3 regions of the Bacillus paramobilis genome follow, and region 1 is predicted to be linked to each of the others. Evidence: riboswitches for the same ligand, from Rfam matches in the RefSeq annotation. Region 1 holds a riboswitch; each other region holds the start of a gene.
The links. Region 1 has a riboswitch for thiamine pyrophosphate ahead of thiC (phosphomethylpyrimidine synthase ThiC). Riboswitches for the same ligand answer to the same signal wherever they lie in the genome.

Region 1 (7,960 bases):
TTTCAGAGAAGCGAAGTAAGTCACCTTCAATGATTTTGTCAGACATGTTCAATTCATTTTGGGCGCGATCAATGAGTGGTTGAGATTCTTCTTTTGGTAGTTGTACAACTTCACCGGTGTTACGGTCATAGAATGTACTGTTCGTGTACATGTACTTATCTGTAATGAAGCTACCGTCACGAAGAACAACGAACCCTTTATTATCAGGTGAGAATACATCATGACCAAATTGAATTTGGTTCGTAGAATCTACACCAAGTAAATTTAGAATTGTTGGTTTAATGTCAATTTCACCAGTTGGTTTTGAAATTGTTTTACCTTCTTTTTGACCTGGAACGTGAATAAACATCGGTGTTTTTTGTAAGTTCATATGGTCAAATGCAGTGATTTCTTCTTTTCCTAAGAACTGTGCCATTGCACGGTTATGATTTTCAGAAATACCGTAGTGATCACCGTAGAATACGATAACTGAGTTGTCGTAAATACCTTCAGCTTTTAGACGCTCAATAAAGTGTTTCATTGCTTCGTCTAAATAGCGAGCAGTTACCATGTAACGGTCAAATACGCCATCACCAGAATTGTATTCATCGATTAATTTCGTGCTGTCATCATAAGTGAATGGGTAATGGTTTGTTAAAGTAAGGAAGCGAGTATAGAACGGTTGCTTCACTTCTTTTAACATATCGATAGATTGATCGAAGTATTCGATATCTTTTAATCCCCAATTTAATTTCGTTTCTGGCGTAATCTTGTAGTCAAGCTCGTTGTAGTAACGATCATAACCAAGCGCCGGATACATAATGTTACGGTTCCAGAATGTTGCGTTGTTCGCGTGGAATACTGATGTGTGGTATCCTTGCTCACGTAAAATTTCTGGAGTTGCTGTATATTCGTTATTACCGTGTGTGAAGAATACAGCACCACGGTCTAGTGGATACATGGAAGTATCTACTAAGAATTCAGCATCAGATGTTTTTCCTTGCCCAGTTTGATGGAAGAAGTTATCAAAGTAATAACTTTCTTTCGTAAATTGGTTTAAGAACGGTGTAACTTCTTGTCCGTTAACTGTTGCACCAATTAAGAATGTTTGTAATGACTCAAGAGAGACAACAATTACGTTTTTCCCTTTTGCCGTACCAAACATATTTGGATCTGGTTTGCTTTGCGTTGTTTTTACGTAGTTCTCTGTTTCCTGTAACTTACTACCGTCAGCAAAAGCTTTTTGTGAACTTGATTTTGCTTGTAAGCCAAGATCATACACTTGGTGTACATATAAACCTAAGTTTTTAACAAGCATAACGCGGTCGAATGAACGTGTTAATAGTTCAGGACGCTCAGCTTCTGCAAGTCCTAAGTTTGCGAAGAAAATAGCAACTGTTGACACGAAGTATAGGGAACGCATTGGGCGTGCTACACGTTCTGTCGGTGCAAAATTCTTCATCTTCTTCAATAAAATGAAGAATACAATAATATCAGCAAATGCAAGGATAATTTTGTAGTTAAACAATTCTTTCACACTAGAACCTAAACTTCCAAAGTTAGATGTTTGTCCTAGTACTGGTAAAGTAACGAAGTCATTGTAGAATCCGTAGAACATTACGTTACCAACAAGAATGATTGTTAAGACAAAATTAATTCCAAGTGCTATATAGTTACGTTTTTTCCCTTTTGCAAATAATGCAAGGCCAACAAGCAGTAATGATGCTGCTAATGGGCTAAGGAATAAAATGAATTCTTGCATGAAAGATTCAAGTTTTAAATCAAAGCTTGTGCGTGTAATAATATATGTCTTCAACCATACGGCTAAAGCTACGAATACAGTGAAACGCACATTTTGAAATTGTGATTTCAAGGTTTCTTTCATTCATTTCCACCCTTTCTCTATCAGGCTTGGTCGATTTTGGAGCGAAAAATGCTAAAATAAAAAATACATAGTTTTCTTGGCCATAATTAGAGGTTCTATATTCACCCATATACGACTATAACTATGCATACCCTTTTGGTTTCTTGTGCTGCTCATAAGCATAACGTCATTTCTGTATTATACAACAAAATTCATTTCTGAGAAACACTATAACATTTTACATTTTTTGTATGATATTTGTCACTACCAGAGAAAACTTTAACATTCGTTTATATGTCCGTCAACTAGAAAATATAACAAAGGTAGAGCAGAATGTTCAGTGAAAGTGAAAATTTTCTTGTTGAGAAATAAGAAATGACAATGGGTGAGTGGTTATCTAGAAACCTATTATATGAAGGGAAGTATGTAAAAATTAACGAACACTTGTTCTTTTTTAGTTTGTTTGTTACAATGAAAGTTCATTGATAGATTATGTGTAATTTTGATGAACTTTTACTGATAACATATTGTAGCTTATTTCTTTAAAAAAATAGGGAGGCTTTTACATGGAACAAAAATTTTCAGTTGAAGCGTTTTGGAAGAAAGCAAAACATGTTGCAAAGCAAGCAGGGCAGTCGGTCATTTATGCAAGTTTATTATTGTTTTACGTTTTGCAAAGACCTGATGTTCCAAAGCGAGTGAAAATTATTGTGATTGGAGCACTTGCTTATTTTATTGCACCAATTGATGCCATCCCAGATTTCATTGCTGGAGTTGGTTATACAGATGATTTAGGGGCGTTAATGGCTGCGCTATTACAAGCGTCGTTATACGTCAATGAAGAGGTGAAAGATAAGGCACGAGTAAAGTTGGCAGAATGGTTTGGTTCGGATATAGACACATCCTTTATCGATCAGAAATTAGATCAATAGGTGAGAACTGTCATATGGTGACAGGGCGAACGTAAGCGAGGAAGTGCTTTATGCCATCAGGAAGAACGCATACGAAAATAAACTTAATATCCCTTCCGGTTGTTTTGTTTATGCTCTTTTCGTATGGATTAACAAACTTGGATTTTTTATTAACTTTTGCAATTGGCTTTTTAGTAGGTACTTCATTTTTAACGCCGGATTTAGATACATATAGTAATGCGTATAATAAATGGGGGTTCTTACGTATATTTTGGTATCCGTATAAGAAGGTCATGCCGCATCGCTCCTTCTTTACACATACAATTATACTTGGTGATGTGATTCGTATTGCATACATGTTAATTGTATTTTCTCCGTTTTTATTCCTATTAAATATAATCGCGCTTGACGGGAATTTGATAGAAATTACGAAGAAACATGAGGTTGAAATTGTAACGTTCGTAATGGGAATTGTTGTGGCAAGCACGCTTCACATTATAGCGGATAAAGTGAATACGCGCCGCAAAAAAATGATGAGAAAAAAGAAGAAACGCAGAAGATAAAAAAACCGTCCCAAAAGGTATTTTGGGACGGTTTTTTCTTATTAATAAGTCGGTTATCGACGAAATTTCATTTATCATCATGCGATAGTGTCTTTTTAATCAAACGTTTGTTTAACCTTAAGCTTTCAGCACTTTAATACCTTTTACGATGTTCCAAATGAAGTAGTATAAGCTAATAATGCCGCAAATACATAAGACAATCATTGCTCCAATGCCAAGTGTTACGTCTGGTTGATCCGATCCGATGCCCATAATTCCTAGAATAATAAATCCAATAAATGACGCGATGCTTGGAATGATGTGTGTCCATAGAGCGCGTTTTGCATGTGGTTTTGTTTCAGAATCTCCCACAATCCACACAATGATAGGGAATAAGATAGGGGCAAATAATACACTAAAGTATGATAAAGCTGCTAATATTTTGTTTCCGTTCATATATATCACCTCATAAATAATATCCGTTGTTATACCTTTATTATGCAGGAAATGTAGTGAGCTTCCTATCGATGAACATTACAAGAACGTGACGTTTTTGTAAGATTTCCACACTAAATAATAAAATTTTCAAAAAACTCTTTTGTAATATAAATGGTTGTGATAGAATTAATGAAAACGTTTTCTTAAACGTTTTTTATTTTAGACTTAAAGGTATGATGACCTGATAGTCTATTGATGAGGTTATTCTATTTAAAAGGGGATTCTTTAGGGGGAGAGAACAATGAACACATGGACACAAGTTTATGATCCGTTCGGAAACATTTGGATTTCGGCAGCGGTCGCACTTATTCCGATTATCTTTTTTTTCTTAGCTTTAGCAGTTTTTCGCATGAAGGGGTATGTAGCAGGATTTATTACAGTTGTACTTACAATTTTAGTGGCGTTATTCGCTTATAAGATGCCGTTCACGATGACGATGGCAGCGACCGGATATGGTTTCTTATACGGACTATGGCCGATTGCTTGGATTATCATTATGTCGGTATTTTTATATAAAATATCTGTAAAAACAGGTCAATTCGATGTCATTCGTGCATCTGTATTATCCATTACAAATGACCATCGTTTACTCGTTATTTTAATCGGTTTTTCATTTGGAGCATTTCTGGAAGGGGCAGCAGGATTTGGTGCACCAGTAGCGATTACGGCAGCACTTCTTGCAGGTCTTGGATTAAATCCTTTATATGCAGCGGGTCTTTGTTTAATCGCAAATACGGCACCAGTAGCGTTCGGAGCGATGGGAATTCCGATTACAGTTGCTGGACAAGTAACTGGTATTGATCCACATAAAATTGGACAAATGGCTGGACATCAATTACCGTTTCTATCATTATTTGTTCCGTTCTTTATCGTATTTTTAATGGATGGATTTAAAGGAGTAAGACAAACATGGCCAGCTCTATTTGTAGCGGGTAGCTCATTTGCAATTACGCAGTTCATTACAGCGACGTTCTTAGGACCAGAACTTCCGGATATTACGTCAGCACTTGTAAGTTTAGTGAGTTTATCGCTATTCTTAAAAGTTTGGCAGCCGAAAGAAATCTATCAGTCTAAAGAAGCAAATAGTGAAGTAGCTGCGGCAACGACGGCAACATCTATGCCGAAACTAACGGTAGGAAAAGTCGTAAAAGCATGGTCTCCATTCATTATTTTAACTGTAATGGTAGTCATTTGGAGCCAAAGTTTCTTTAAAGCGTTATTTGCTCCAGGTGGCGCATTGGAAAGCCTTGTGTTTAAGTTTGAAGTTCCAGGCTTACACAATCTAGTAATGAAAGCAGAGCCAATTGTAAATAAACCGACGCCTTATGAAGCAATTTTGAAATTAGATATTTTATCAGCGACGGGAACAGCAATTTTAATTGCTTGTATCATTTCTATCTTTATTTTGAAAATGAGTGCAAAAGATGCAGTAGTAACATTTAAAGAAACGCTAAATGAGCTTAAGATGCCAATTCTATCTATCGGATTCGTATTAGGATTCGCATTTATCGCAAACTATTCTGGTTTATCTTCTACACTAGCGTTAGCGCTTGCTGGAACTGGCGGACTATTCCCGTTCTTCTCACCATTCTTAGGCTGGATCGGTGTGTTTTTAACAGGATCCGATACGTCAGCCAATGCACTGTTCTCGAATTTACAAGCGATTACAGCACAGCAAGTCGGTGTATCAGAAGTACTTCTCGTTGCAGCAAATACAACGGGCGGTGTAACAGGAAAAATGATTTCTCCGCAATCGATTGCAATTGCTTGTGCGGCAGTTGGACTTGCTGGAAAGGAATCAGATTTATTCCGCTTTACAGTGAAGCATAGTTTATTCTTCGTAATTATTGTTGGTATTATGACGTATGTACAGGCATATTATTTGACTTGGATGATTCCATAAACAACAAAAGAAATAACCTTTGCATTTTTCAGATTATCGTGTATGATGGGAAAGTATTGAAAATTAAATCAGTGATAAACTAGGGGTGCCTAACGTATGCGTAGGCTGAGAGAGAAGCGTGTGAACTTCTTAACCCTTTGGACCTGATCTGGCTCGTACCAGCGTAGGGAAGTTAACGGCTTTACATAATGATGTCTTTATGAGCCAGGTCCTTATTTTTTTATGGACCTGGCTCTTTTTATTTTGGCATACGCTGGCCATATCTCGTCCTTGTCACGTACAGGGGGGGCAACAAAGGTTATGAAACAGTCTGTTTCAGCTGAGCAAATTGAATTGAAATCGAGTTTACCAGGAAGTAAGAAAGTGTATGTGGATGGACCACGCGCGGGTATGAAAGTGCCGATGCGCGAGATTGAACAAAGTGAAACGAACGGCATTCCGAATCCGCCAATTCGTGTATACGATACGAGCGGTCCTTATACAGATCCTGCGTATAAGGTGGAGCTGGAAAAGGGGTTGCAGGCGCCGCGCCACTCTTGGATTATAGAGCGCGGAGATGTAGAAGCATACGAAGGGCGCGAAGTGAAACCAGAGGATGACGGTGTGAAAGTGGCTTCGAAACATACACCTGTTTTTCCGCAAATGGATCGCCAGCCGCTTAGAGCGAAGCAAGGGGCAAACGTTACGCAAATGCATTATGCGCGCAATGGGATCATTACGTCTGAGATGGAATATGTTGCGATTCGTGAAGGAGTAGAGCCTGAGTTTGTTCGTAAGGAAATCGCGGAAGGCCGTGCCATTTTACCAGCGAATATTAACCATCCGGAAGTAGAGCCAATGATTATCGGACGTAATTTCCACGTGAAGGTTAATGCAAATATTGGAAACTCTGCTGTATCTTCTTCTATCGCAGAAGAAGTAGAGAAGATGACGTGGGCAACACGCTGGGGTGCAGATACGATTATGGATTTATCTACAGGTAAAAATATTCATACGACGCGTGAGTGGATTATTCGTAACGCGCCTGTACCAGTTGGAACTGTACCGATCTATCAAGCGCTGGAAAAAGTAAACGGAATTGCAGAAGATTTAACGTGGGAAGTGTATCGTGATACGTTAATTGAGCAAGCGGAGCAAGGTGTTGATTACTTTACGATTCACGCTGGTGTATTACTTCGTTACATTCCGATTACAGCAAAGCGTACGACAGGTATCGTTTCACGTGGTGGTTCAATTATGGCACAGTGGTGTTTATTCCATCATAAAGAAAACTTCTTATACACTCATTTTGAAGAAATTTGTGAAATTATGAAGCAGTACGACGTTTCGTTCTCTCTTGGAGATGGATTACGTCCAGGTTCGATTGCAGATGCAAATGACGAAGCACAATTCTCTGAGCTTGAAACACTTGGTGAATTAACGAAGATTGCTTGGAAACATGATGTGCAAGTGATGATTGAAGGACCTGGGCATGTGCCGATGCACTTAATTAAAGAGAATATGGAGAAAGAACTTGATATTTGTCAGGGCGCGCCGTTCTATACTCTTGGGCCGCTAACGACCGATATTGCACCAGGTTATGACCATATTACCTCAGCAATTGGAGCAGCGATGATTGGCTGGTTTGGAACGGCGATGCTTTGTTATGTAACGCCGAAAGAACATTTAGGTTTACCGAATAAAGATGATGTTCGTGAGGGAGTTATTACGTACAAAATCGCTGCGCATGCGGCTGATCTTGCGAAAGGGCACAAAACGGCTCATCAGCGTGATGATGCACTTTCAAAAGCTCGCTTTGAATTCCGTTGGCGCGATCAATTTTATTTATCTTTAGATCCTGAACGTGCGATGGAATATCACGATGAAACATTACCAGCAGAAGGCGCGAAAACAGCTCATTTCTGCTCCATGTGTGGACCGAAGTTTTGTAGTATGAGAATTTCACATGATATTCGTGAATACGCAAAAGAAAATGATTTAGAAACGACAGAAGCAATTGAAAAAGGGATGAAAGAGAAAGCGAAAGAATTTAAAGACACTGGTAGTCATTTATACCAATAATACGTTACACCTCTTTACTTGATTGATCACACTGTAGTACCTAACTTAAATATAGAAGAAGCCCGCTTTGCTAAGACGGTAGCAAAGCGGGCTTCTGTCGTTTATAGCGTGAAGAAGAGGTGTACCCAGTAGTATAAGAGGAATAATGTGACGACTGTTGTGAGAGGAATAACGATAAGGGATACACTTAAATAGTCTTTCC
Region 2 (7,960 bases), 730 kb from region 1:
AATTGTCAGTGAGTACGAAAGAAAATAGCATGGCAGTCCAAGGAATCGTAAGTTCTATAGTTGAGTTAAGGGCTGGCGTTCAACTACAAGAAACTGCAGTACCAAAGTATTTAGACATTATATATGAAATGGAAGATAGGATGGAAGAGATAACGAATACTGCAAAACAAATGGCGAAAGAGTCTGAAGGTACAAAGCATCATTCAGTAAAAGGAAATGGTATTATTGAACAGACGATTAATCAAATGAACATAATACAAAATGCAGTACAAGATTTATCTTCTATTATTTATTCTTTGGAAACAAGATCAAAAGAAATTAGTGATATTGTAACAGTAATTACCGGTATTTCAAATCAAACGAATTCGCTAGCTCTAAATGCTTTTATTAAATCTTCACGTGTTGAGGAAACTGGTGAGGAATTTGTCGTTGTTGCGGATGAAGTGCGTAAATTAGCAGAGCAGACCGAAGCATCAGCAAAAGATATAGCAAAATTAATAGGGGAAACACGAGCTGGTACGGAAGAAGCTGTTGTTTCAATGAAAAATGCTTTAAAAGAAGTAGAATCGGGCATGAAACTTGTTGAAAGTAGTAGTGCTTTCTTTGGTGGGATTTCAAAATCAGCACAATCTGTTACAAATCAGGTTAGAGTTGTTTCTGCCAATTCAAGTGATATATTGCAAAATAGCCAAAATATTGTTCGGGTTGTAAATGAATTATCACTTATCGCCAATACGTATGCGAATAGTAGTAGTAATGTTGAAGAAATTATGAAAGAACAGGAAATGTCTGTACAAGATATTGCGGAATTAGCTAGTTCTTTAAGCTGGCTTTCGCAGGAGTTACAAGAGTTAATAGGAGAATTCAAAAGTTAAATGAAATGATTATACGCGCTTTTGTTTGTTCAATAAAATAAATCATGCTACAATGAAAACGAATTAAGGACCGGGGAGCCAATTGGCTGAGAGGATGTAAACAAACATCGACCCTCAACCTGATCTGGATAATGCCAGCGTAGGGAGTTACTTAAAGTGATGTAGCATATGTTATTCTATAATAACTTGCATACAAGGCTTTCCTACGCAGTAGGAAAGCCTTTTCTTGTTTTAATATTTCATTTTATAAGGGGGATTTTACTATGTCACAACAAGTTACAATTTCATTTTCAGTAGTACCACAAGCGAAGAACAAAGATGTGTATTCTGTTGTTGATAAAGCAATTGAGGTTGTACAACAATCGGGAGTTCGTTATGAAGTAGGGGCAATGGAAACAACGCTGGAAGGAGAATTAGATGTACTTCTTGATGTCATTAAACGTGCGCAACAAGCTTGTGTGGATGCTGGAGCAGAGGAAGTGATTACTTCTATTAAAATCCATTATCGTCCAAGCACTGGTGTAACGATAGATGAAAAGGTTTGGAAGTACCGTGATGAATATGCAAAACCAGAAGCAATCTAAAATAATTACAACTATTTGGCTTATCCTTCTCATTGCGATATGGGAAGGATCTGTTTCATTATTTAAAATTGAACCGTGGATTTTACCGAAGCCTTCTGCCATTGTTCAAGAATTAATTGGAATGAAAGATTTATTATTACCGAATACGATGCAAACGTTACAAGAGGTTCTAATCGGACTGTTTTTTGCGATTTTAATTGGGACAAGTATTGCAATTATTATGGATGTTATCCCTTTATTTCGTATTTTAATAAATCCGTTGCTTGTTATTTCGCAAACGATTCCAATCGTTGTACTTGCACCGTTATTTATTATTTGGTTTGGATATGGAATGCTACCGAAAGTAATGGTAGTAATACTCGTTTGTTTCTTCCCGATTGCGCTTAGCATTTTAGAAGGTTTTCAAACAGTAGATAAAAATATGTTGAAGTTGTTGCAAACGATGAAGGCAACGAAATGGCAAGTTTACCAGAAAGTAAAGTTTCCAGCAGTGCTTCCATACTTTTTCTCAGGGTTAAAAATTGCAGTTACATATAGCGTAATGGGAGCGATTATTGGGGAATGGCTCGGTGCCAGTGAAGGATTAGGAGTTATGCTTACGAGAGCTACGAAATCCTTTTTAACAGCCCGAGTATTTGGTGTGGCAGCAATTATTGTTATGGTGACATTATGTCTGTATTTTATCGTGGAGTTTATGGCAAGAATAACAGCACCATGGATATATAGAAAGGACGGCAGAAAATGAAAAAAGGTTTAAAAGTTATGTTGGCTGCCTTATTAGCAGTAAGTGTGGTTGGGTGTAATCCGGCGAAGAAAGAAGAAAGTGCAAGTAAAGATCAAAAAGTAAAAGTAGTATTAGATTGGTTTCCAAATACGAATCATACTGGCTTATATGTAGCGCAAGCGAAAGATTATTATAAAAAGCAAGGCTTAGATGTAGAAATTATTCAGCCTGGTGATAATGTGACAGCGGAGCAAATGATAGCTTCAGGAAAAGCTGACTTCGCAATAAGCGCACAAGAAAATGTAACGTTGGCTCGTGTAGAAGGTATTCCTGTTGTATCTGTCGGGGCGATTATTCAGCATAACACTTCAGCTTTTGCATCGCTTAAGAAAGATAACATGACTTCACCGAAAGATTTTGAAGGTAAACGTTACGGAGGCTGGGGAGGACCAGCAGAAGAAGCAACGTTAAAGACAATTATGGAGAAACATCAAGCTGATTTTAATAAAGTTGAAAAAATCATCTTAGGACAAACCGATTTCTTTAAATCAATCGGCCGTGATGCAGACTTTGAATGGATTTATTACGGATGGGATGGAATTGAAGCGAAGCGCCAAGGAAAAGAGTTAAATACGATTATGGTGAAAGACCTAGACCCAGCGCTTGATTTCTATAGTCCTGTTATTATTACGAGTGAAAAACATACGAAGCAAGATAAAGACTTTGTGAAAAAGTTTATGAGTGCAACGACAGAAGGGTATAATTTTACAATTAAAGAACCGAAAGAAGCTGCTGATATTTTAATTAAAGCTGTTCCAGATGTAAATAAAGACTTAGTACAAGAAAGTCAAAAGTGGTTAAGCACGAAGTATCAAGATGATGCAAAAGCATGGGGAGTACAGAAGGAAGAAGTTTGGACGAATTACATGAATTTCTTATATGATAACAAAGTTATTAAGAAGAAAATTGATGTGAAAGATGCCTTTACAAATGAGTTCCTTCCAAGTGAAAAATGAGTGGATTACAAATAAACGAGGTTGTAAAAGCTTTTGATGGAAAGAATGTATTAGCAAATATTAGTGCTTCTATACGAGAGGGAGAGTTCGTTTCTTTTGTAGGCCCAAGTGGTTGCGGGAAAAGCACATTATTAAATATGATTGCAAATGTTGAAAATCCAACAAGTGGGAATGTAACGTATAACGATAAGCAAATGCAAGAGCAAGATGTTGTAAGTTATATGCCGCAACAGGATTTATTACTGCCGTGGCGATCAGCTTTGCAAAATATAGTTCTTCCATTAGAAATCGAAGGGAAACCGAAAAAACAAAGGCTAACAGAGGGAATGAAAGCATTAAAGCAGTTTGAACTAGATGAATATGCAGATCATTATCCAGATGAATTGTCTGGTGGTATGCGTCAAAGAATTAGTTTTCTGCGCACTTATTTATGTGAAAAGCCAATTATGCTACTTGATGAGCCTTTTGGAAAATTAGATGCCTTTACAAAAATGGAAGTACATAGTTGGCTTTTAAACTCTTGGCACCAAGAGAAGCAAACAATCGTTATGGTCACACATGACTTGGATGAGGCAATCTTGCTTTCGGATCGCGTATTTATTTTATCTCAAAGACCAGCCTCAATAGTTGGTGAGGTACAAGTGAAATTACCTAGGCCGAGAACGATGGATATGTTAACATCACTTGAGTTAAAGAAGGATAAGGAAGAAATTCTGAGAGTATTAGCCCCGTATATGAAAAAATAGAAAAAGCCTTTTAACAGTTTTTGGTATAATTACTGTTAAGAGGCTTTTTTATATAGGGGGGAGAAAGATGAAATCTATAGAGCAAATAGTTGACTCGTTAACAGCTGATAATCTTGAAGAAGGAAAGTCCTTATTAAAAAATCATATTTTATTAATGAAGTATGGTATGGAACATCCTGAATTAAAAGAAGAAGAAATGACAGAAGTTTTAAAGTGGGTTCAAGGCCGGGATCAATTGAGAAAAGATGTTCCAGAATTACGTGATTTACATTTAGTTAAAAAGTTTCAAGCGCTATTAGATGAATTTATTCATTCTATAATTTCAAATGGTTATGTGGAAGATGCGGTAGAAATTCTAGAGAGCGTATTAAAAAGTATGGGAGCAGTCGCTCATATTGTAAAAATTATGTTTGTTGGCAAAAGGAAAGTTAATAGAAATTCTTTAGAAATGGTAGAAGAGTTAAAACGAGAGTGCTACAACTTAATGGAACAGCGTGCTGCTGTCGGGTTGCATGCTCAAATCTTTCACGTTTTAGGTTTTGTTCATTCCATTCAGTTTGATTTAGAAGAAAGGTCGCAGGAACATGGACGAACTGTAATAGGCCTTTTAACGGATTTTAAGACGAAGGAATTGAAATCTGTACAACAATTTCAAAACGAAGAACATATTCCAGAAGTGAAAAATATGGTTAGTAAAGAGTATGGGATAGAACTACAAAGAAGAATTTATATGTGGAAATCGTTAACGCTCATCTTTACAAGTCCATATGCATTAGAAAAGATGTGTCAACTACCCCCACTGAGATGAAACGTTTCAGTGGGGGCTTGAGTTCGAACGCTAGGTCTTTTCGTCTATCGATAGACAGTTTGACGCTCTAGCATTCATGCCACCTTACGGTAACACCCCAAGTAAGTTTTTGGTTGGTACTAGAAACGAGCAATCGTTTCCCCACTTGCACCACCCTTTCGAAAAAGAGCAGTTCTTCCTTATGGAAGAAGCCACCACTCAGATGAATCTGGCGTGTACTACAAGCCCCGACAAGTCGAGTACACATGGATGGTTGACGCAACCACTAAGCTATGCGCGAAGCAACAGCCTTACGTTTTTGTACCTCTAATAGAATCGGCGTTTTCACTTTGAGATTGCCATCCAATTCTACAACTCTTGATTTTTCCAACGTATTCAGCGCACCATTAATATCAGCGTGAATACATTTCCCTGATTTACTTTTGTACAGACCACGAGTGATTCGTTTGCCACTAAAGCGATAATGGGTCCTATCATCCTTAGACCAAACTCGAACCGAATCTTTATCAAGAAAACTAGCTTTAGAAGTATAGCTTTCTTCTTGTTTGAAAAATCGTATACCTTCTTTTATACATTTATTCTCAATCGCTGCAATCAGTTTATGGAACGGGATTTGAACAAACTTTTGATTATTCTTTTTCCCTATATCAGATTTTTGTTTCCAACCAGCGTTATACCCTACGACAACCGTATCTATGCCAAATGCTTTCACTTTTTTAAACAACAGACCTACAGTTTGTGAAATGTAACCATTTATTTGTCGATCTCGTTTATGCCAAAGTGTAGCCATTTTGTTCGTTACAACTCGTTTAGAAAGTCCATTTTTAACATTTTTCAGTTGGAGGTTACGTATCATTTTGTTGAAGTACTGGTTTATGGATTTTAATTTTTTTCCATCAATTAAGAAAGTATCACCTGCATTTGTTGCGCAACTTACTAATCTATCTACACCTAAATCGCAACTCAAAGCGTTACTAGTAGTCGTGGATGGTTTCTTCATTTGAGAAACGTGCAGTTCATATGTGTAATGCACCTCAAAGAACCGACCTTTTTGCTTCGGTACAATCTCAATGTAGGAGATTTTTTTATTTTTTAAGTTTTTAGGCATACGTATTTTAATGGAACCGAATTTTTTTCTGAATGCAACACTCATCGGAATCATCCAATACCCGTTATCATCTACTTTTGGGACCTGATAGATTTCGATAATTCGTTTATCAGTGGAACGAGAATAATTCGGAAACCTAGGACGTCCTGTGAATGCTTTAGGTTTTTTCTTCCACTGTTCTAACGCTTTAAAAAAGCTCTTCACTTCTGTAAATAAGGCTCTACGAATCGCTTGGACAGAGTTTGATTGCATGCCCCAGTAATTCATATCGGCTTGCATAGCAGTGTCCACTTCTTTTACAGTAGCCATTTTATTATGATTCAAGTAACTTTGTTTCATCGTGTACAATCCAACATTCCGCAATGCTTTTGAACTATATGACATGCGCTGCAGTAAGCGGAATTCTTTTGCGGTAAGACAAGCTCGTCCGATATTCTATTTCTGCGTGAATCGTTGCATAGTTTCTCTTTTCTTTTGTTTACGTAATACTTTCACTGCTTTCTTTTTAGCCATTGTTTTCACCACCTTTCTTAGAAAGTTCATTACTTTTGACACATTCATATTGGGGCCTTCATCGCAATTCCTATTGGCTCAAGTAACAAAATGATTATGATTATCCAATTTCGTCGTCTTACGATCTATTCCCTGCTTATCTAAGGGCAGATTGTATCAAGGATAAATATTCGCCCAGGAACATCGTTATGAACGAAACAAAAGAGTTCAGCCTACCTTCTGACGGCAATTCATCTCCACCTGAATTGTTGGGTTTCACTCGTAACACAAATCAGATGGAGTCTTCTTGCCGAAAAGGATAAAGAAATTTACGTAGAAAATGAAAAAATGGAGAAGGAACAAAAGAAAAAATAGAGAATAGAATATAACAGAGTAGTTTATACTCTTAATATAACAAATGTTAAAGGAGTGAAAGGATAAAATGACTTTATCAACTGTTCTTCAAATGGTTTTAGCTTGATGCGGGAGAAGTCTGCCCATTTTTAACGATTAAGCTAAATTGAAGACAGCAGGTAAAGAACCTTAATCCTTTTTTACGATAATATGTAATGGGTAAGGTGTGTTCACCTTACCCATTTTTTATATATACAATTAAATAAGGCTTTATACTGTTGCTCTCTCTATTTAGCTTATGAACTATAAGTAGAGGAGAGAAAAAAATGAGTATATTAACAGTAGAAAATTTAAGTCATTCGTATGGTGAGAAAACCATTTTATATAATGCGTGTTTTCGACTATTAAAGGGCGAGCATGTTGGGTTAGTTGGGAAAAATGGAATTGGAAAATCAACATTGTTAAGGATTTTAACAGGAGAACTTATACATGATGACGGAAACATTGAATGGTTTCCACATGTGAAGATAGGTTTTTTACAGCAGCATATGGATTTACAAGAGGGAATAACAATTGAGGGATACTTACAAAGTGCATTTTCTAATTTGTATGCGATTGAGTGTGAAATGTTAAAAATTGCTGAAGAAATGAATGGAGCAGGAGAAATAGAAAAACTGTTAGTAAAGTATGGAGAATTACAAACTATATTGGAAAGTTCTAATTTCTATCAAATTCATACAGAAATTGAAGAAGTAGCAATCGGCTTAGGCTTACTTGAAATAGGCTTGAAAAAGGATGTTTCACAGTTAAGTGGAGGACAGCGAACAAAGTTATTACTTGGGAAGCTCCTTTTAGAAAAAGCTGATGTTTTATTGCTAGATGAGCCAACAAACTATTTAGATACAGCCCATATAGAATGGTTGCAATCGTATTTGAGACAGTATGAAAAAGCTTATGTGATCATTTCACATGACGAAGTATTTTTGAACAGTATTACGAATGTTATTTATCATCTAGAAGAACGGAAAGTGAAGCGGTACGTAGGAAGTTATGAAAAATTTGTGCAAAGTTATCAATTGCAAAGGAAACAATTACAATCGGCGCGTGCGAAACAACAAAAAGAAATTGCTCAGTTAGAAACATTTATTCAAAAAAATAAAATTCGAAAAGCGAAACAGGCCAAAAGTCGAGAGAAAGTATTGGAGAAAATGCAAAGGATCGAAAAGGTTAATCATGTACCTCGATCCCGTTTT
Region 3 (7,960 bases), 370 kb from region 1:
TTTGGGGGAGATGTATTCCTTGGCGGCGTTTTAATAGATGATTTCGGCTTCACATCTGATCCGCTCGAGCCACCTGGTGTTTTTGTAATTTTTCCTTTGCTTCCAGTAGAAGGCGGAGGCGTACTACTTCCTTTTTTCGTAATACTTCCTGTATCTCCTACGGAAGGTTTCGAATCTACATTATCGCCTCGCTTAATGATAGATCCTTTCCCTTCCTTCGTAATTGGAGGCGGGGTTTTCTTTTCTTCTTTCGTAGGCGGTCTCTCTGGAATAACCGGTTTATGATTTTGTCTGTCATTATATCCGCGATAATCACCGTATGATGATTTTCGTGAACCGAATATATCGTTTAAAATACTTCCCATAATATATCCTTGCAGGAAAGATGGTTGGTAATTTTGACGGACAAATTCTTTATTACTTATTTCAATTAACGTATCAGAAGGTTTCTCTTTATCCTTTTGCAGGTTATAAATCTTATCAGAATAAACGAGGAACATTTGATTTTCGTCTTCTTTAGATGCTTGCTTCGGTTCTCTTTCATTAATGAGTTCCTTTGCGACTTCAGGAACTGACCGATTGGCGGCCCTATACACGTAAGATTCTTGTTTACCTTCTTTTGCGACAGATTCTAGTGGATAACGGTCTTGAATCGACTTTGTCTGTCCGCCTTGACAACCTGATAAGGCATATCCAGCAACAACAAGTAATAGAACGATAGCAAGTATAGGGATTACGAACGATTTAATCATGGTAAACAATCGGTTTGACATGATTACGCCCCCTTACGTTGCTCTTATAATTTGTACATCAGCAGGAATAATTGCTTCTCCCTCATACATCATTGTGCGACCATTTTGCCATTCAATACGTAATAATTTTCGGTTATCTGATTGGAATTCCCATACGTGCTGTTCTTCTGAAGCAGAGAATGGTGTTTTTCCCATCACAACAACACGTCCGTTATATTGCTCTTCCATATGGTATTCTGTATCATCCATTTCAATTGTTGTCGGAATTTCATCAATCGAATCTAAACGACCATCAATTGGTGTATATAATTTGTAATACGTATTTTCACGGTCTTCAATTTTTAAATAACGAATATCTTTCCCGTCTTGCAGTGTTAAAACAATTTCTTTACGAGAATGCATACTCGTTTTCCCAGTTAATTCGTACATGACTAATGAAACTTCAATCATATCGCCAGGAGCTAACGTTAACAAACTTTTCTCTGGTTTCGGCGGCTCTGGGCTCTTCATTATATTTTTAATTCGTTTAAATAAACTCATGATTTACCCCTCCTTCTCTCTTTATAAACAAGCACCTAAAATAAGTGCACCAACGATATGTAATGATCCGGCCAACATCGCATGTGCAACACTGCCTTCTTTCGTACCTTCTTCTAAATCTAAACCGGACATTTTCTTTAACACAAATTCGATAAACATTTCTACCACTAATAAAATAACGAAAGAAACTGCTGATGCAAGTAGTGCTTGCCATAAGTCGTTTGCTTTCGTTATGGATTGAGATAAAATGTACCCTTGCGCGAATAATTTCATAACGAAACGAGTTGTTACAGCTGTATTCCCATTCTTTATTTCTTTTAAATCATTGTATTTAGTAAAAATTGAATCAACCCACATAATTGCAAATAAAAGTACTGCACTTGCTCCAGTCCATACAAGCATGGCTAACACATTTGTCCATGTCATTGCAAAACCTCCTCTAAAAAGTAATAGAAAACCGACATGAATTCTCTTCAGACATGTCGGTTTCTTTGTCTATTCTATATTATTTCTCATACTGCTTCATAATACGAGCTAATTCATCGTCAACAGCAGAATTTTTATTTAAGCTTGCGAATTCATCATCTAATGACTTTTCTTTTTTATAAACTTCGCCACTTGCTTCTGCTTCAGCCTCTAATTGAAGAGCTTTCTCTTCCATACGGCTTAAGCCAGCTTTTGCTGAGTTTGAATCAAATCCAGACATCGCCTGATTAATATTCTTTTGTGCTTTCGCCGCATTTACACGTGCTACAAGTGTTTCACGTTTATTTTTCAGCTCTGTTAATTGCTTACGCATTTCTTCTAGCTTCAGGCGAAGATTATCAGCAGCAGCTTTATTTTGCTCATAGCTTGCTTTATATTCATTCATCTTTTGCTCTGCATTTTGTTTTTCTTCAAGAGCACGACGTGCAAGGTCAAGATTGCTTGCTTGAACAGCCATATGAGCTTGCTCTTCACGTTTTTTCACAAGTGCTTCTTGCTCTTCAAATAATATTTTGAATTTCTTCTCAAGTGCAATTTGAGCCGCTACACTTTTCTCAGCTTCTTGTACATCCGCTTGCATATCGCGTAAATATTGATCCGTCATCTTAACTGGATCTTCCGCTTTTTCAATTAATGAATATACATTCGACATTGTTAAATCTCGTAATCGTTTAAATACAGACATTCTAATTCCTCCTATGACTTACCTCATATTTCAAATTCACTACTTGGAAAACTGAAAAATCTCCCTTAACAGTAAAGAATATTCATTTTTACAGCCTATGTGTTTATTATAACAAAACTAATATGTCCTTACATGTTATTTCCAAAATACAGCCAATATAATATGACATTCTTGATACAATATTGTATTTCTAATATATCCTCATTATTTCTCTTTAAAATTAACTTACTTTTGTGCACTTTCACTAAATTACATAAGTGTAATGTTACTGTAAGCTAACTCGATAGTTACGTTGCAATATTTCTTATACACTAATACCAGAAGCAACGAACAAGCTTCTCATCATTTCGGAACTAATACAAAAATGTATTGACTATAAAACATATAAAAGGAGAAATCATCATGAAAAAATTAGTAGGAATCGGATTAGCGGCAGCAATTTCACTTGGAGCATTATCAGGTTGTTCTTTATTAGGAGAGAAAGCAAACGGACTAGTATTATACGGATCAGAAGAACAAGTTCAAAAAATTACAGATCAAAATAAGAAAGAAGTAAAAGAAAAAGACTTCTATAAAATGAAAATGACAACATTAGAGGGTAAAAAAGTACTTGTAATGGATAAGAAAACTGGTGATAAACTTGTTAAGAAAGAACTACTAAAAAAAGTCGGTAACAATGATGATACAAAGGCAATCGATAAATTACCAGCTGTAACAGCAGAAGAAGGCGTGCTATTTGCAAAAGAAAAGGTAGAAAATGCTACGCTTGATGGAGCAAAATTAAAATATGAAGGCAACACAATCATCGGTGATGGCCGTTCTTATGCAGATATGTTTGCTATCGTTGATGATGCAACATATGTAAATGTAAAAGGTGAAGAAAAATCTGTAGGTATTTTGAAATTTGATAAAGACCCAAGCAAAGAGCTACCTGGAGCAAATGGAGTAGAAGCTTCTCAACTTGTAAAAATTAAAAAGTAAAACAAAAAAAGCTTTGCGAAATTCGCAAAGCTTTTTTGCTATTTATGAGCAACTTGCTCCATATCCGGACTACAAGTTTGCGACTGACATGACTTATTTAAAGAACATGCTGCGCATTTTCCCTTTTTACTTCTCTTTACAAAATTAACTAACGTGTATGCTGCATAACCAAAAATGATAGCTCCAATTATAATATTGACCATCATCACAATACATCTCCTTCTAGAATCCGAGTAAGGATCCAACTTGGTATATAATGAGCGTTAATATATAAGCAACAACAAGTGGATACACGACAGAGAAAATCGTCCACTTCGCTGACCCTGTTTCACGTTTAATAACGGCTACTGTCGCTAAACACGGAACATATAATAAAACAAAGAACATAAATGCATATGCTGATAGCGCAGTATAGTGTGCTCCCATCACATTTCCTAGCACATCTTCTTTCACCGCATAAATAATTGCCATTGTAGAAACGACAACTTCTTTCGCTAAAAATCCTGTTAACAGGGATGCCCCAGCTTGCCACGTTCCAAAGCCGAGCGGTGCAAATAGTGGTGCGATAAACCCACCAATCATCGCTAAGTAACTGTCTCCCATATCAACACCAAATCCTGATGGACCTGCATAGTTTAATAACCAAATGACAACAGAGCCACCGAAGATAAATGTACCTGCTTTACGAACAAACCCTTTCCCTTTCTCCCACGTGCTTAGCCATAACGTTTTCACTTGTGGCACGCGGTAAGGAGGTAGTTCAATGACGAAAATAGACTTTTCCGCTTTTAAAATGGTAAGAGACATAATTTTTGTAACGAGTAATGCAAGAACAATACCTGCAACATATAAAGAAAATACAACAGTTGCCTGACTATTAGGGAAGAATACTCCCGCAAACAGTGCATATACAGGTAAACGTGCGGAACACGACATAAACGGTGTTACAAGAACTGTAAGTAAACGTTCTTTTTCTTGTTCAATCGTTCTCGCTGCCATAATACCTGGAACATTACACCCAAAACCAATAATCATCGGAATAAACGCTTTTCCGTTTAAACCGAAGAACTCCATAATTCTATCCATAACAACTGCAATTCGTGCCATATATCCTGAGTCTTCTAATAATGAAATGAAAAAGAAAAGTGCAAAGATTTGTGGAACGAATACTAATACCGCACCAACACCAGCAATAATACCTTCTGTAACGAGTGCTTGAATAAAATCAGAAGCTCCAACACTTGTGAGCCCAGCCGTCACCCAATCTGTAAGCTGTCCACCAAAAAAGCCATCTAACATATCCGATAAAGGTGTACCAATCCACGTAAACGTAACCTGAAAAATAAAAAACATAACTGCTAAAAAGATTGGAAGTCCTAAAATTTTATGTGTAATTAATCTATCAATTTTTTCTGAAAAAGGAATTTTTCCTTCTTTCTCATGCTGCATAACATTTGTTTTTAACTTTTCAATATACGCTTCACGAGTTTTGTAAATGTGCTCTTCCAACGTACAATCAAGTTTTCCTTCTAAGTGAGATCGAATGGCTACAAGTTCCTTATAAATTGGTAATGCTTTCATTTCTTTTTCTACTACTTCGTTATTACTTAAAAATTGAAGGGCTAACCATCTTGGATGCTTATAATTCGCTGTCTCTAAAAGAGCTACTACCTCTCCAATTCCTTCATCCATTGGTAAACCATATGAAATAATGAATGGCTTTTTCTCGTTTTTGTCATTTTCTTTAAGAGTAGCAAGTAGTTCTTCACAGCCTTTTCCGCTTCTTGCAACGACAGGAACGACTGTTACACCTAATCGTTCTGATAATCGTTTTACATCAATGACAATGCCTCGTTGCTTTGCCACATCGACCATATTTAACCCAATTGAAACTGGCTTTCCAAATTCAAGTAATTGCAACGTTAAATGCATATTTCTCTCGAATTGCGACGAATCCACTATATTCAGCATATGATGAAATTCGTCTGTTAGTAGAAAATTCGTAACGACACCTTCATCACGCGAAACTGGATTTAAATCATAAACACCTGGTAAATCAATTAATGTCCCTTGCTTATCTTTTAATTTACCAACCTTCTTTTCTACTGTTACACCGCTCCAGTTCCCTACATACTCATAAGAACCAGTAAGTGCATTAAATAATGATGTCTTCCCTGTATTTGGATTCCCTAGCAAAGCTACCTTATTCACGCTAATTCCACCTTTATCATTTTCGCGTCACAATGACGAATACTAATTAACTGTCCACGACACTCCAATGTACAAGGACCTTTGAACATCGCTTTTTGCTTCATGCGAAGTTCGCTTCCTTCAGAAAGACCGAAAGCAGCCAATCTTCTCTTTAGTAAATGATCTAAAGACTGAACACTTTTTACTAGCACTTTCTCACCAATTTTAATATCTACTAAGCTCATAACCTTCCCCCTCAGAAGAGAATGATAATTATTTTCAGAAAAATTATAGCACAATCTATTTCTCTTGTACTATACCCTTTTGCTTCATATTTATTAACATTTCGCTACAATTCTATTTCAATTATTGTCATACTGTATTCGTTTGCCATTCTCATCCATTTCGCTTACAATAAACAATAGCAAATAAAGAATCTCGTTATCACTGGGGGAGCCATGCCGCTGAGAGGGAACACTTCGTTCCGACCCTTCGAACCTGTTAGTTAATGCTAACGCAGGGATTGTGCAAACGTCCGAAATACACATACCTCTTTTTTATTTACGTATTTCGTATCCTCCTATGATACCTATTCTTTTTTGTACAACTTGGATTTAGGGGGAGACAACATGCGTAACACCAATTTACAAGCGATGATCGAATCTGCTATTCTTGCAGCCTTCGCCTTGGTCATCGACATTTTACCAATATCAATCAAACTTCCAACAGGCGGTTCCATTTCATTTGCTATGATTCCTATTTTTATTATCGCATACCGCTGGGGCTTCAAAATGGCTTTCTTAGGAGGCTTAATTTGGGGATTATTACAAATTGTCGTAGGCGATGCTATTATCGTCACACCAATTCAAGTACTAATTGAATACTTCGTTGCTTTTGCATTCATTGGATTTGCTGGTTTATTCTATCGTCCAATTCAAAAAGCCCTTTTAACATCCAATGAAAATAGCTTAGAACAATCCAGTTTAGGTAGCCGTAAAGACAAACCTTCACAAAAACAAAACGAAGGAAAGAAAGTTATTGGTTACATTATTGTTGCTACATTTGTTGGTAGCTTTGCTCGCTATTTCTGTCACTTTATCGCCGGTATTATTTTCTGGGGACAATATGCACCGAAAGGTCAATCAGCTGTCCTATATTCATTAATTGTAAACGGTAGTGTAATGATTGGTTCCTATATTCTATGTACCGTTTTACTTATCTTTTTATTTCTTACTTCACCACGTTTATTCAAAAGCATCAATGCTTATCAACTGAATTCGAAGAAAAAGAGCGCTTAATAAGCGCTCTTTTTTTCATATCGTAATATCAATTAAAAATACAATAAATGCACAAAAGAAAATAAATACCATTATACTTAGCCAATTGCTATGCACGGTTCATCGACTCCTTACATAACCTCATTTTCTATCCAAAGTATACTGTTTAAAAATAAAGATTAGGTAAAGATAATATGAAAAAAATTTAAAAAAGCGTAGATTAAATTGTCTACGCTTTTTTAGGTAAATAGAAGTAAAATAACACACCGTCTTCTGTATTTTCTACCCCATATTCAGCATCATGTAGCTCTAAAATGTTCTTTGAAATAGCTAGCCCAAGCCCCGTTCCACCTTGTGAACGCTGACGAGCTGCATCCACGCGATAAAAACGATCCCAAATTTTATCTAATTGCTCTTCTTCAATGTGAGTACCTTTATTTTCAATGCTCACTTTGATACGGTCCTTCTCATCTATTGTAGAAATCATAATATCTTCTTTATTTGGTGTATAACGTATAGCATTCGTAATGAAGTTCACGATAATTTGTTCAATCCGACTTTGATTTGCAACTACTTCAAATGAACATATATTTTTATGCACATGAAGTTCTTTTTTCTCTATTTCCACAGAAAGGTGTTCACATATATCTTCAATTACTGTATCAATATAAAATGCATCCTTTTTCATTTTATATGTACCTGACTCAAATTTAGCTAACTCCAGCATATCCAAAATTAAAGTATCCATTTTATCTACTTCTCGTTCCATCGCCTGAAAATAGTATTCTTTTTTATGCTCAGCTACTCCATCTTTTAAAATAGAAATACAGCTTTTCATAATACTCAGCGGTGTTTTTAATTCATGCGACACACCAGAAATGAATTCTTTCCGCGTATTTTCTAGCTTTCTTTCCTTTTCAATATCTTGTTCTAGCTGTCCAATATGCGAATGAAGCTTATTGGATAATACATTAATATTTTTCGATAAATCACCAATTTCATCTTTTGAAGTAATCGGTATTTGTTCTGTAAAATCTAAATGCGCTATT

Region 2: another riboswitch for thiamine pyrophosphate. It lies ahead of AABL52_RS24900 (MTH1187 family thiamine-binding protein); the one in region 1 lies ahead of thiC (phosphomethylpyrimidine synthase ThiC).
Region 3: another riboswitch for thiamine pyrophosphate. It lies ahead of thiT (energy-coupled thiamine transporter ThiT); the one in region 1 lies ahead of thiC (phosphomethylpyrimidine synthase ThiC).

What each region holds. Positions count from the first base shown of each region.
Region 1 covers NZ_CP151108.1:301,718-309,677, forward strand. Annotated here, with positions in the region: gene AABL52_RS01420 (LTA synthase family protein) at 1-1,864, opposite strand, end outside; gene AABL52_RS01425 (YkvA family protein) at 2,410-2,775, shown strand; gene AABL52_RS01430 (metal-binding protein) at 2,826-3,317, shown strand; gene AABL52_RS01435 (DUF4870 domain-containing protein) at 3,435-3,752, opposite strand; gene lldP (L-lactate permease) at 4,036-5,697, shown strand; TPP riboswitch at 5,769-5,884, shown strand; gene thiC (phosphomethylpyrimidine synthase ThiC) at 5,998-7,758, shown strand; gene AABL52_RS01450 (arsenic transporter) at 7,860-7,960, opposite strand, start outside.
Region 2 covers NZ_CP151108.1:4,855,733-4,863,692, reverse strand. Annotated here, with positions in the region: gene AABL52_RS24905 (methyl-accepting chemotaxis protein) at 1-875, shown strand, start outside; TPP riboswitch at 937-1,038, shown strand; gene AABL52_RS24900 (MTH1187 family thiamine-binding protein) at 1,139-1,459, shown strand; gene AABL52_RS24895 (ABC transporter permease) at 1,431-2,204, shown strand; gene AABL52_RS24890 (ABC transporter substrate-binding protein) at 2,201-3,199, shown strand; gene AABL52_RS24885 (ABC transporter ATP-binding protein) at 3,196-3,945, shown strand; gene AABL52_RS24880 (hypothetical protein) at 4,013-4,753, shown strand; partial or broken gene AABL52_RS24875 (RNA-guided endonuclease TnpB family protein) at 5,019-6,374, opposite strand; gene AABL52_RS24870 (ABC-F family ATP-binding cassette domain-containing protein) at 7,034-7,960, shown strand, end outside.
Region 3 covers NZ_CP151108.1:671,056-679,015, reverse strand. Annotated here, with positions in the region: gene AABL52_RS03460 (DUF4247 domain-containing protein) at 1-773, opposite strand, end outside; gene AABL52_RS03455 (DUF4178 domain-containing protein) at 786-1,292, opposite strand; gene AABL52_RS03450 (DUF350 domain-containing protein) at 1,314-1,718, opposite strand; gene AABL52_RS03445 (PspA/IM30 family protein) at 1,798-2,463, opposite strand; gene AABL52_RS03440 (lipoprotein BA_5634 family protein) at 2,866-3,444, shown strand; gene AABL52_RS03435 (FeoB-associated Cys-rich membrane protein) at 3,483-3,650, opposite strand; gene feoB (ferrous iron transport protein B) at 3,667-5,655, opposite strand; gene AABL52_RS03425 (FeoA family protein) at 5,652-5,879, opposite strand; TPP riboswitch at 6,074-6,175, shown strand; gene thiT (energy-coupled thiamine transporter ThiT) at 6,264-6,932, shown strand; gene AABL52_RS03415 (sensor histidine kinase) at 7,141-7,960, opposite strand, start outside.